DNA from 4 places in the Sinorhizobium sp. BJ1 genome. Region 2 is predicted to be linked to each of the others. Evidence: riboswitches for the same ligand, from Rfam matches in the RefSeq annotation. Region 2 holds a riboswitch; each other region holds the start of a gene.
What was found. A riboswitch is a leader RNA that binds a small molecule or an ion and turns the genes downstream of it on or off. The one in region 2 is predicted to bind cobalamin.

Region 1 (3,202 bases), on a different contig from region 2:
TGCATTCGGCGTGATCCAGCAGCGCCGATCCTCGCAGCAGAGGCCGGCTTCCGGATGCTCCTGCAGATACTCGATCGCATATTCGGCGCCCACTGTTCGCGGTCCTGCGTCGACGGACATCTGTCCCTCCTCCTGTCTCCGTGATTGCTCAAGGATTATACTTGATTGTGGCGTCTGTTGCAGGAAGACGTTTTTGCTTGCTGCCGTCGGGAGCAATCGCGGCGTCTCGCTTCACCGGCCTGACGCTGCTCGGCACGATCCAGAACGGTGTCGGCGCGTGAAGCTGATGGCCTATCCGGTGACGCCGCACGAGGAGGCGGTGCTTACCAACATCAAGTACTTCGCTTTCGACCTGCTGCTCGGGCTCTACGACAACGAGGTGAAATATACCGAAGCGGTCTACGACGGCGTCGGCCTCACCGAGACGTCAATAAATTCCTGCACTACAACGCCAACAAGGCGCTGATGAAGCTTGGCTACGAGGCGCTGTTCCCGCCGGAAGCCTGCAAACCCCGCGATCCTGTCGGCGCTCTCGCCGGCCGCCGACGAAAACCATGACTTCTTCGCGGCTGGTCGTCCTATGTCATAGGCAAGGCGGTCGCGACGGAGGACGAGGACTGGGATTTTTGACGCTCCGGCATGGCGATAGAACCGGCCTTGACCAGCTGAGATCAACTATTTAATGAAGCCAGTGACGGTTCCCCTACGATGAAGCGAAGGGGATTAATAGGGAACACGGTGCGGACGACCCAAGAGGGACCAAGACCGTGGCTGCCCCCGCAACTGTAAGCGGATTGCCGCCCATCCTAGTGACGCGAAAGCGTCATGCCACTGCGAGCTCGATCGTGGGAAGGCAGGTGGACGGCAGATATCCGCGAGCCAGGAGACCTGCCGTCATGCGTTCACTCCAATGCGGGCGGGGATGCCCGGAACAGGACACAGCATGACCTCTCCTCGCGCCGATCTGCGCCTTTTAGCCTGCGGTCTTCCCCGTTCCTCGACGCCGTCGCGCTGTCGGCAGGCGGTCTGACTCCGTCCGTCCGCGCCACGAACGGCCGCATTCCGTGCGGCCGCTTCATCGAATCCGGGGAATAGACTTATGAAAAGCATCTTTGCGAAATCTAATCGCGGCATCCTGTGGGCTGCTGCCGTTCTTCTGGCGGCCATCGGCATGGAGGCCCAGGCCGCCGAAACCAGCTATCCGCTGACGCTTACCAATTGCGGCCGCCCGGTCACCTTCCCGAAGGCGCCCGAACGCGCCGTCTCGATCGGCCAAAGCAGCACGGAGATCCTGTACCTGCTCGGCCTTCAGGATCGGATGGTGGGTACCGCCGTCTGGATCGGTCCGGTCATCAAGGGTTATGAGGACGCGAATGCAAACGTCGAGCGGCTGGCCGACAACGACCCGAGTTTCGAAGGCGTCGTCGCCAAGAAGCCGGATGTCGTGACGGCGCAGTTCCAGTGGCATGTCGGGCGCGAAGGCATCGTCGCCAAGCCCGAGCAGTTCGAAGAACTCGGCATTCCGGTCTACACGTCGCCTGCCGATTGCGTCGGCAAGGACAATAGCGGCGGCGGCGATGGCGTTCGCCACACGGTCTTCACGATGGACCTCATCTATCAGGAAATCACCGAACTCGCCCAGATCTTCAACGTCCAGGAGCGCGGCGAGAAGCTGGTCGCCGAGTTGAGGGCGCGTGAGGATGCGGCGAAGAAGAAGATCGCGTCGGCGAACGGCAAGCTCTCCGCGGTGTTCTGGTTCTCGAGCGCCGAGCTCGACATCGATCCCTACGTCGCCGGCAAGAACGGCGCGCCGGGCTATATCATGCGGGCGCTCGGCATCGACAATGTCATCGACAGCGAAGAGGAATGGCCGACCGTCGGCTGGGAAACCATCGCCAAGTCCGGCCCGACGCTCGTCGTCGCGGGAAAGATGGAGCGCCGTCGCTTCCCCGCCGACGACGTCGCCGTCAAGCACAAGTTCCTGGAGTCGGACCCGGTAACCAGCCTGATGCCTGCGGTGAAAGAGGGCCACGTCGTCGAGATGGACGCCCAGGCGATGAACCCGACGATCCGGACCATCGAAGGCATCGAGGTGCTGGCCGATGCCGTCGAGAAATCCGGCCTGAACAAGTGATAGGCATCGCGCCATCCTTGTCGCGGACGAGCGCCAGCCTGCTGGCGCTCGTCGTGCTACTGGTCGCGCTCTGGCTGGGCGCGGCGATCGGCGAGACGGCCATTCCCATGGGCGTCGTCGCCAAGACTGTCGCCAACCGATTGTGGGATGCCGGATACGGCCTCGATGCGCTCGACGAGGGCATCATCTGGAACTACCGGGTGAGCCGCGCCATCGTGGCCGCCTGCTGCGGTTCGGCGCTGGCGGTCTCCGGCGTCGTGCTGCAGTCGCTGCTGCGCAATCCGCTGGCCGACCCCTACATTCTCGGTATCTCGGCGGGTGCATCGACCGGTGCGGTCGGCGTCGCCGTTCTCGGCATCGGCGCCGGCCTGCTGACGCTGCCGGTCGGAGCGTTCGCAGGAGCCATTCTCGCCTTCGGGCTCGTCAGCCTTCTGGCGATGCGTGCCGGCAGGGGCCATGGCGCGATCATTCTGGCCGGCGTCGCCGGCTCGCAGCTCTTCAACGCGCTCACGTCGCTCATCGTTACCAAGGCCGCCAATGCGGAACAGGCGCGCGCAATCATGTTCTGGCTGCTCGGCAATCTTTCCGGCGTGCGCTGGCCGGATGTCTGGCTCGCCGTTCCTGTCGCGGTGGTCGGCCTCATTGTCTGCCTGTGGCACGCGCGGGCGCTCGACGCCTTCACCTTCGGATCCGAGTCCGCCGCCTCGCTCGGCATCCCGGTGCGCCGGGTCTATGTCGTCCTGATTGGCGCATCGGCGATGATGACGGCGGCCATGGTCAGCATCGTCGGGTCGATCGGTTTCGTCGGCCTCGTCATCCCGCACGTGTCCCGGATGATCGTCGGCGTCCGGCACGGATTGCTGCTTCCCGCCGCCGCCTTGATCGGGGCGGTGTTCATGATCGCCGCCGACATCGTGTCGCGCGTCATCATTCCGGGGCAGGTGCTGCCGATCGGCGTCGTCACGGCGCTCGTCGGCGCACCGGCCTTTGCCGTCATCCTCAGCCAGCGCAGGACAGTTCGATGAAACTCTCCGCTTGCAATGTCTCGTGGTCGACGGGTGGAGTTTC
Region 2 (3,202 bases):
ACCGAAGAGGCTCACGTTCACCGCAACATTCTCGAAGACTTCCCGCCGGACGGCGAGGACTATCCGTTGCTGTTCGACGGTCCAGCGGACGACTTCACATTCATGGAGGACGGCGCTGCAGGCGGCCTCAGGACCATGTGCGTGCGTACTTGCGACGGCGCATTTTTCCCGATTTCGTCGAACGCGACACCGGCCGACTTCGGACGCGATACCGAGCTTTGCCGGGCACGATGCCCGGCAGCCGACACGGAACTCTACTATCACGTGCTGGCCACCGAGGAGAGCGAGCAGATGATTTCCGCGTCGACGGGCAGGCCGTACACGGAACTCCCCAACGCCTTCGCCTATCGTACCCGCGGGGTCGGTGCGCCCGGTATCTGCGGCTGCCAGATACCCAAGGTCGCAACGGGTAAGAGCAGCAACAATTCCGCGTCAGGAACGAAGCTTTCGGTGGTCAGCCCCTCCGTCGTGACGATCAAGGGCACGGCTTTGCCGGCGTCCGGATCGCCGGCAGCAAAGCCTGTGGAAGAGCGCCCCTACGACCCCACGACCAGCAAGGTCCGCGTCGTCGGCCCCGCCTTTCTGCCGCAGCAAGAGAGCGCGATCGATCTCAAGAACCCTCGGGGGCCGCGCTATCAGCCGCTGCAGAATGAATGACCTGGTCGACAAACCGCTTCCCGCCGTCGCGAAGGCCCCATCTTTCCTCGAAGATCAGGTCCTCGAGCGGTACCCGTTGCCGCCAGCCCTTCACCGCTAGTTCCGGTTGCTGGTAGAGTCGGTCGACAAAACCGAGGCACAGCCAGGCGACGATTTCGATGTGTTCGGGCATGCCGAGGATCGCCTTGATCTCGTCCTCGTGGAAAATGCTGACCCAACCGACGCCGACCCCCTCGGCCCGCGCTGCGAGCCAAAGGTTCTGGACCGCGCAGACCGTCGAGTAGACGTCCATTTGCGAATTATGCGTGCGCCCGAGCACGACGGCGCCGCCGCGCGTGCGATCGCAGGTCACGCAAATGCTGAGCGGCGCCTTGCGTATGCCCTCGAGCTTGAGTGAGCGATATTTCGCCTGCGCCTCGCCTGAAAACATGCCGGCGGCTTCCTCATTGGCGCGCCGGAATGCCTGCCAGACTTTCTCCCGCGTCTCGCTCCGGCGCACGAGCACGAAGTTCCACGGCTGCATGAAGCCGACGGACGGGGCGCGATGCGCCGCATCGAGCAAGCGGGAAATCAGAGGCTCGGGCAGCGGTTCAGGCAGGAACTCGTCGCGTACGTCGCGGCGCGTCTCGATGGCGCGATAGACGGCGGCACGCTCGTCCGGTGAAAAGGCACCGGCCGCCGTAAGGCAGTCGTTCGGGTCAGGCAGCATCGTTCGATCCCCAACAATGCACAACCTCCCGCCGTCCATGCGGGGCCGGTCTATCTTGTCAGGCCGGTCTTCTGACTACGGATCACTCGACTGGGCCGCCTTCCCGGATCGCATCAAGACCCAGTGGCAAAGCTCTGAAAACGTTCAAAGCTGTTTTGGCGCAGCCGTCCCCATCACAGCGTTGGGCACGTGCCGGAATTCAACCGGCTTCCCGATTCTCCCGCCTCAGCGGGCACCTGACGGCCGCATATGGGCACAGGCGCAGGCGAAAGGCAAGACTACAGCACGTGCGTCTTATCAGACGCACAAGATCGCAGTAGAGCTTTGGATTGCTGCATGTTTCTACATGCAGCAGGCCGAGAGCGACTCAAAGCGGCGCTGTCGGATGCGGCGATCCGTCATACGCACCCCAGATTGACTGGTCGAAGCAGATCACCGAGCCGGTCATCAGACCGGACTCGTCGGAGGAGAGATAGGCGCACGCGCGCGACCTCGGCGGGATCGACGAGCCGCCCGAAAGGCTGGCTTGCCGCCGCCTTCTCCAGCCAGTCCTCGGGAGCGCCGTGATATTCCCGTTGGATGCGGTCTTCGCCTTCCGATGCCATCCAGCCGATGTTGAGGCCGTTGACGCGGATGCGGTTGCGCAGCAGCGCATAGGCGGTGTTCTTCGTCAGCGCCTCCAGAGCACCCTTGGATGCGCAATAGGCGGCGATGAAAGGCTGGCCCGCCTTCGCCGACATCGAACCGATATTGACGATCGTGCCTTCGGTCTTCTCACACCGCATCACCTTCACCGTCTCCTGCATCAGGAAGGAGGGAGCACGCACGTCTATCGAAAACATGCGATCGAAGAGTTCCGCGTATCGAGGATCGTGCCGCGGTCGGTGATTGCGGCGGCATTGACGAGCCCATCGACTCGGCCAAATTCACGATCCCAGGCCGCAACGACCGCCCGGGCGTCCTCCACGCGCTCCAGGTCCGCCTGGACATAAACGACCTTCGCGCCGGTCGCCTCACCGATCTCGGTCGCCTTTGCCTCGCCCTTCGCCGCATGGCGCCCGCAGATGACGATGCCCGCAGCGCCCCGTTCAGCGAACAGTCCCGCAATCGTGGCGCCGAGCCCCTGCGTGCCGCCGGTCACGACGGCGACCTTGCCGTCCAGCCGGGCGTAGTCTTTTCCCATGAATTCCTCCCATAGATCTGAGAGCGAACCGTCGGCTCGCCGTTGGCTCACGCGGGCCAATACCGCACGAAGGCGAAAGCCTCGCCCGAGGGCGACCAGTTCGGAACATTGATTGTCCCCTGCCCGCCGAAGAGCTCGAACAGGACGCGCGCATTGCCGCCTTCCGGATCCATCAGCCGAAGCCGCACATCGAGGTCGCGGGGGTGGTCGAAGACCTGGCCATCATAGGAAAGCACCAGCAGATGCTTGCCGTCTGGCGACGGATGCGGGAACCAGTCGCCATAGGAGCTGTCGGTAACGCGCTGGACATCGCTGCCGTCCGGCCTGATCCGCCAGATCTGCATGCGGCCGGTGCGGCTCGAGTTGAAATAGATCCACGCGCCGTCCGGCGACCAGTCCGGTCCGTCGTTGCGGCCCTCGCCATGCGTCAGCCGCCGCTCCTCGCCGCCATCGACCGAGATCGTGTAGATGTCGAAGACTTGGTCGCGGATGCCGCAATAGGCCACGGTCCGCCCGTCCGGGGACCAGCCGTGCCAGTAGGACGGCAGGTTGCGCGTGACGAGCCGCGGCGTGCCGCCCGCGACCGGCAGCAGATAGATCGCCGACTTGCCGAATTCGGTCTTGTCGCTGATCGCAAGCATTCTGCCGTCCGG
Region 3 (3,202 bases), 110 kb from region 2:
CGAGGCGCGTGCCGCGCGTCTCGCCGGGTGCCCAGGCGCGGTCGTAATATTGATCGACGCGGGTGCCGACCGCCTGGATCAGGAGACGCATCGGCTTGCCGGGTACATCGGCGAAGCCTTTGAGCCGCAGCACGTCGTGCTTGGCAATAACCCCCTTGAGACGGTCGACGAAGACAGCTGGATCGGCGATCGCTCCGAGCTCAACAACAAAGCTGTCGAACTCGTCGTGGTCGTGCTCCTCGCCGGCCTCATGCTCCATCTCGTGATGCGATTTGCGGTTGGCGATCTCGCCTTCCGTGCCGACCCCGAGGCCGAGCAGGATCGCGGCCGCCACCTCGCCGTTCCTTGCCTCGATCATCGTCGGCTTGCGACTGATACGCGAGGCAACCTCTTCGCGTACGGACTTCAGGCCGGCGGCATCGATAAGATCGGTCTTGTTGAGAACAATGAGGTCGGCGGCGGTCAGTTGGTCCTCGAAGAGCTCTTCGAGCGGGCTCTCGTGGTCAAGGTTGTCGTCATTGACGCGCAGTGCGTCGACCTTGTCGTGATCGTCGGCAAAACGGCCCGCGGCAACGGCGGCGCTGTCGACGACGGTGACGACGCCATCGACCGTCACTTCGCTGCGGATGTCCGGCCAGTTGAAGGCGGCGACCAGCGGCTGCGGCAGGGCCAGACCAGAGGTCTCGATAACGATATGGTCGGGGCGGTTCTCGCGCTCGAGCAATTTCGTCATTGTCGGTATGAAGTCGTCGGCGACGGTGCAGCAAATGCAGCCGTTGGTGAGTTCGATAATGTCCTCTTCCGAGCAGGCTTCCGCTCCGCAGCCTTTCAGCACGTCGCCGTCGACGCCGAGATCGCCGAACTCATTGATGATCAGGGCGATCCGCTTGCCGTCGGCATTCTGCAGCAGATTGCGAATCATCGTCGTCTTGCCGGCACCGAGGAAGCCGGTGATGACGGTGGCGGGGATCTTGCCCGGTTGGGCCTTCGCGAGTGTCATGAATCAACCCTTCATTTTCAGCGGCAACCCAGCCGCGACGAAATAAACTTCGGCGGATTTCTCCGCGACGATCTGATGGAGGCGGCCGGCATGATCGCGAAAGTCGCGCGCCATGCGGTTCTCCGGAACGATGCCGAGACCGACCTCATTCGAAACGAAGACAAGCCGCGCCCGTGCCGCCGGAAGCAAGGCGGCAAGATCCGCGAATTCGGCTGCCATGTCGCGCCCCTCCATCATCAGGTTTGTCACCCAAAGCGTGAGGCAGTCGACAAGGATGGCGCACCCCGGAGCATCCAGGCGGCGAAGCAGTCCGGAAACATCGATCGGCTCCTCATGCGTCGTCCAGCCCTTGCCCTGCCGCGCGGCCTGGTGGTGAGCGATGCGGTCGCGCATTTCCTCGTCATAGGCGCGGCCGGTCGCGACATAATGCATCGGGAGCCCCGAGGCTTCGACGAGCTTTTCAGCGAAACTGGATTTTCCGGAGCGCGCGCCGCCGAGCACGAGGACTGGGCCGGCGTTCGAGATTGTCATCCGACCCGGCCTCGCGCGATGAAACCTGTGGGGCTAGGACGGCCATAGGAAGCGGCTGCGTGACCAGCACGCGCAGAAGACAATGTGTAAGCCACGACAACCTCCGTGCTGGCGTTGGGGAGAACTCCCCCGGGCGAAATGCCCTGATGGACGGCAGGTCTCCTGGCTCTCGGCGTCACGGGCAAGCACTGCGCAGGTGCGCGCAGCGATGCTGGGCCCGAACGGGTCCGCCTCGCCTTCCCGGCGTTTGCTGGCTCGTGAAGGCGGACGATTCGTAGAAGAAGAGGCGTCCAGCCCAGCTGCTCACGATACCACGCCAGTGGCTTTTCCGGCGCGCCCTCCGATCCCGCGAAAACTGCCCCGTGCAGGTTCATCGGAAGAGGAGCGGCATGCCCAATGGCGAACCCTGACCGTTCTACAGTCGCGGGGTCGGCTGCGATAAGGGCGCCCGGTGTGGGTCCGCCCGTCACATTCCCATTTACTCCCCCGCGCCGCTTCGGTGCGGGGGAACCATCCATCGTCGTTAATTATGAAGCGCAGGCGGCAAAGTCAATCGACCGGCTGCGACGCGAGGCCGGCGAATTGCGGCAGCGCGGCCGCGTCGCCGACCGTATCCGATCCTCATACTCCAAACGGGTAGGCAGACACCCTTCCCCACCGCATGGTAAAACGCGCATCTCGAACCTGACGCGGGATACATGTTTCGCACAGGTTTTTCGATCATGTCCATGGCACTGAGTTTCTCAGTACAGCCTTGGTGGGGGGTGCGATGGCATATCTGCGTCGTGCCGCATTTGTCGCGCTAAGCGTCGCGCTTTACGGCTCTATGCCAAGCAAGGCCGCCGAACCAATCGGCCAGGCGATCCGCATCCAGACCCAGGTGAGCGGGGCGCGCGGACCGCTGGTCGTCAGGGACCCGGTCCATCGGGACGAGCGGATTCGAACATCCAGATCGGGACTCGGCCAGTTCGTGTTCCGAGATGGAAGCAAGCTCGCCGTGGGTGCCGGCTCGTCGGTCGTCATTGACAGGTTCGTCTTCGACGACTCGAAATCGGTGCAGAAGCTAACCGTTGCGGCGGCGAAGGGAACATTTCGCTGGATCAGCGGCAACTCGAAACACGCGGCCTATGAGATCCTGACGCCGGCCGGAACGATAGGCGTTCGAGGCACCGTCTTCGACTTTTACGTCGGCGGCGACGGCACGACCGCGGTGGTCCTCTTGAGCGGCGCTGCCGAATTTTGCGGCCGAGGAGGCTGCCAACAGCTGACACGGCGCTGCGACTGTGTCGTCGCCCGCCCGAATGGCGACATGACACGTACAAGGCGGGTCGATCGGAGCACCCTCAGGACACTCGGCAATCAACAGGCGCTGCCGTTCCTCTCCGGCAAGCAGCAGCTCTCGCCCGGATGGAGCGGCACCGGCTGCGGCCTCTCAGCGGCGATCCAAATCCGTCCTGATCCGCCACCCCCCCGTGCCGCGCCGCCAACCAAAACGGCTCCCCCTATCGAGAAGCCGCCCAAACCAGATAAACCCAGCAAGCCCGACAAGCCCAGCAAACCAGATAAGCCCAGCAAACCAGATAAGCCTAGCAAACCAGACAAACCCAGCAAACCGGACAAGCCCAGCAAACCGGACAAGCCCAGCAAACCGGACAAGCCCAGCAAACCGGA
Region 4 (3,202 bases), on a different contig from region 2:
GGGCCTTGACCGTCACCGCCACGGAGAGCGGGCGGGACGGCGAGGACGACAGCGTATAGGTGCGAAAGACCGGCTCTTCGCCGACAGGCAGTTCCAGCGTCACGAACTGCCCGGGTAGGTAGCGGAACCAGGCCGGCTTGTCCGACCGGAAGGTGAAGGTCATCACATCCGCGGTCTCGGCGACCACGGAGGTGCATTCAAGCAGGTGCTGGCGGTCGATCCAGGGATGAAGCTCGTCGAAATGATGAAAGGAACGGGCCATTTCCATGGTCAGGCCACCCGCGACAAAGGAGAGGACTTGCCCTGGAGGCGATCCACCATGAAGCGCGAGTACCAGTCGACGAACTGCATCACGCCGCCCTCGTGTTCGGCCGAATAGGGACCCGGCTCATAGGCCGGCGAGCGGATGCCGAAAGCGTTTTCCTCGACGATCTGCCGGTCCTGATCGTTGGTCTCCGTCCAGACATGGGTGAGGTCCTCGAGCGTATAGTCGACCCCCTCGACCGCATCCTTGTTGACGAGCCATTTGGTGGTTACCTGCGTCAGTTCCGGCCCGAGCGGCAGCACGCGGAAGGTGATCGCGTGGTCTCCGAGGATGTGGTTCCAGGTCGTCGGATAGTGGAAGAGAAGCAGCGTGCCGATGCCCTTGGCGCTGACGCCGGCGGAAAGCTCTTTGCGGACGGCCTTCTCGCCGGACATCGTATAGCTCTCGGCCCTGTTGATCAGCGGCATTCTCGTCATGCGGAACTGGCCGGTCGGTCCGATCCTGAAGGCGCTCGGCAGTCCCGCCGCTTCGCATCTTTCCCAATGGGCACCGATTTCGGGGTCGTCCATGGCGCCCTGGACGCCGGTCACTGTCGGAGCCTCCGGATAGGTGCGGCAGAGTTCCGGGTGATTGGCGGCGCAATGGTAGCACTCGCGATTGTTTTCCCAGACGAGCTTCCAGTTGCCCTTCTCGACGATGGTGCTCTCATAGGCGACCTTGGTTTCGCCGAGGCGATGCGGTGCGAGATAGCCGGCGACCGTGTCGCGGAACGGCTGGAAATCCATCGGCTGCTCGGCGAGACTGACGAAGATATAGCCGCCGACCGTTTCACAATGCACCGGCTTCAGACTGTGCTGGGCGGGATCGAAATCCTCCGGCATCTGCCGGGCGAAGAGAAGCCTGCCGTCCAGTTCGTAGGTCCATTGATGATAGGGACAAACCAGCTTGGCCGAGGAGCCCTTGTGCTGCGTGCAAACGCGCGAGCCGCGGTGGCGACAGGAATTATGCAGCGCCCGCACTGCCCCCTGGCGATCGCGCACGATGACAATCGGATAGTCGCCGACCTGCAGGGTGAAATAGTTGCCAGGCCGCGGGATTTCGCAGTCGTGGCCGACGAAGAGCCAGTCCTTGTACCAGATATGCTCCAGGTCCTGTCGGTAATAGTCCGGGTCGATGTAGAAGGCCCGGTCGAGGCTGTAGCCCTCGCGGCGGGTCTTCAGCTTGCGCAGCATTTCATTCTGAGTGTCCATGCCCATGTCCTCGTTAGCCCTGTTTCGGACAGGCAGGACAGGAACCGCGCCGGTGATTTGCCGTACGCCATAGCTCCGATCCGGCTGCCCGCCGCAACCTGTTACGGTCGTTTCGCTCCAAGGCTGGTTTCCGGGCTCTGGAGTCGTCCCCGAAGGACCAGCCCGGCACCTTCCCGGACGACCTGTCCAGTGGCTCTCTGCCGTGGCTTTCACTCCACCACCGTTGCGGGGGCAGCGCCGGGATTTGACCGGCTTCCCAATTCTCCGCCCCCTCTTAGAGGCGGCACCTTGAGCATCCCAATCTAAGCGCGCAGCCCGGCTCGGCAATTGCCGGTGTGCGACATTCCATTCCGGAAAGACGACAGAGATTTTCGCGCGGCCGCATGGAGACGTCCGTCACATTTTCTATAATAAACAAGATGATAGATGTCTATTTCAGCAGCTGAAGCTTTTCTTAACCGCGCCATCCCCGCCGCGAAGACAACTGGCCATTTTGCGACATACAGGCGATGCGGAGCAGCCAGTGTGGCGCCCGAAATACTCTGTTAACCATAGTGATTTAGCGTTCACTGACGGATCAATCCGTTTGACGGATTAGGTGACACAGAGGTCGATGGCAAAGCTCAGATACTACGACGCCTCCGGCAAAGCGCAGGCGCCGACGCCGAAAACGGCGGGCCACACGGAGTTCCTGCGCACCGGCCGCATTGACCGGCGCCGCCCGTGGATGCCCGAGCAGCGCCGCTACATGACCCATGAAGAGGTGGCCGAGAGAACCGGCCAGAAATTGCAGGCGGCGGGAGAGACGACTCACAAGCGGATCAACGGCTTTCACGCCTTCATCCAGTTCCCGAAGATGATCTTCCACCGGACGCTCGCCGATAGCCCCCACCTCGGCTATTGCCATGTGACAGCCGCTAAGGCGAAGCTCAACCAATCGCGCGAAATCACCTGGGCTTTCTACTTCGCCAACTTCTTCTCCGACCTCGGGGACGAGACGCATTTCTTCGAACGGATACAAACCAGCTATTCACGCATGTATTTCGCCGTCGCCATCGCGCCGGACTCCGAACTTGGGCAAATGGCCATCAATCGCAACGTTCGCGGCAATGGGCTGATCTTCCGGACGCAGGACCCGAAAGTGGCGCTCAAGAACGTCCTGATGCTCGGCGCACGCGACGAGGCTTTGCGGCGGGTTATTCGGAGCCTCTGATCCCGCCCGTCGGCGAAGAAAGTCGTTCTGTTTTCCCTCCTCCTCCGTTAAGGAAGCGACGGAAAGGATCGGAACCGCCATGGCCGAAATCATCGATACGCGCAACGAACCGGATCGAGCGATCGAAAAGGCCTGCGCCGTGCTTTCAGAAGGCGAACCGGTCGCGATCCCGACGGAAACCGTCTACGGGCTTGCTGCGGATGCGACCAATGCCGATGCGATCAGCCGCATCTACGAGATGAAGGGCCGGCCGCGCTTCAATCCGCTGATCTGCCATGTCTCCGACATGGCAATGGCCGAAGCGCATGTGGCGTTCGATCAAATCTCCCGGCGCCTCGCGGAAGCCTTCTGGCCCGGACCTCTGACGCTGATCCTGCCGCAGCGACCCGAAAGCGGCGTGCATGCGCTGGCCTCCGCCGGGCTCGACACGCTCGGTATCCGCATGCCCGAGGGTTTCTCCCGGCGGGTGATTGG

Region 1: it holds a riboswitch for cobalamin, as region 2 does, so the genes downstream of both, CO676_RS35235 (ABC transporter substrate-binding protein) here and bluB (5,6-dimethylbenzimidazole synthase) in region 2, are expected to answer to the same signal.
Region 3: it holds a riboswitch for cobalamin, as region 2 does, so the genes downstream of both, cobU (bifunctional adenosylcobinamide kinase/adenosylcobinamide-phosphate guanylyltransferase) here and bluB (5,6-dimethylbenzimidazole synthase) in region 2, are expected to answer to the same signal.
Region 4: it holds a riboswitch for cobalamin, as region 2 does, so the genes downstream of both, CO676_RS05490 (aromatic ring-hydroxylating dioxygenase subunit alpha) here and bluB (5,6-dimethylbenzimidazole synthase) in region 2, are expected to answer to the same signal.

Annotation. Positions count from the first base shown of each region.
Region 1 is NZ_NWTH01000010.1:51,912-55,113, forward strand. Features, by position in the region: gene CO676_RS15935 (hypothetical protein) at 1-120, opposite strand, end outside; partial or broken gene CO676_RS15940 (ribonucleotide-diphosphate reductase subunit beta) at 332-630, shown strand; cobalamin riboswitch at 679-911, shown strand; gene CO676_RS35235 (ABC transporter substrate-binding protein) at 1,172-2,134, shown strand; gene CO676_RS15950 (iron ABC transporter permease) at 2,131-3,159, shown strand; gene CO676_RS15955 (ABC transporter ATP-binding protein) at 3,156-3,202, shown strand, end outside.
Region 2 is NZ_NWTH01000005.1:252,583-255,784, reverse strand. Features, by position in the region: gene CO676_RS09700 (DUF2865 domain-containing protein) at 1-657, shown strand, start outside; gene bluB (5,6-dimethylbenzimidazole synthase) at 611-1,366, opposite strand; cobalamin riboswitch at 1,410-1,621, opposite strand; partial or broken gene CO676_RS09690 (SDR family oxidoreductase) at 1,734-2,549, opposite strand; gene CO676_RS09685 (TolB family protein) at 2,597-3,202, opposite strand, start outside.
Region 3 is NZ_NWTH01000005.1:138,550-141,751, reverse strand. Features, by position in the region: gene cobW (cobalamin biosynthesis protein CobW) at 1-1,000, opposite strand, end outside; gene cobU (bifunctional adenosylcobinamide kinase/adenosylcobinamide-phosphate guanylyltransferase) at 1,004-1,531, opposite strand; cobalamin riboswitch at 1,666-2,061, opposite strand; gene CO676_RS09135 (FecR domain-containing protein) at 2,301-3,202, shown strand, end outside.
Region 4 is NZ_NWTH01000003.1:431,411-434,612, forward strand. Features, by position in the region: gene CO676_RS05485 (hybrid-cluster NAD(P)-dependent oxidoreductase) at 1-268, opposite strand, end outside; gene CO676_RS05490 (aromatic ring-hydroxylating dioxygenase subunit alpha) at 271-1,515, opposite strand; cobalamin riboswitch at 1,619-1,821, opposite strand; gene CO676_RS05500 (DUF6656 family protein) at 2,129-2,728, shown strand; gene CO676_RS05505 (L-threonylcarbamoyladenylate synthase) at 2,808-3,202, shown strand, end outside.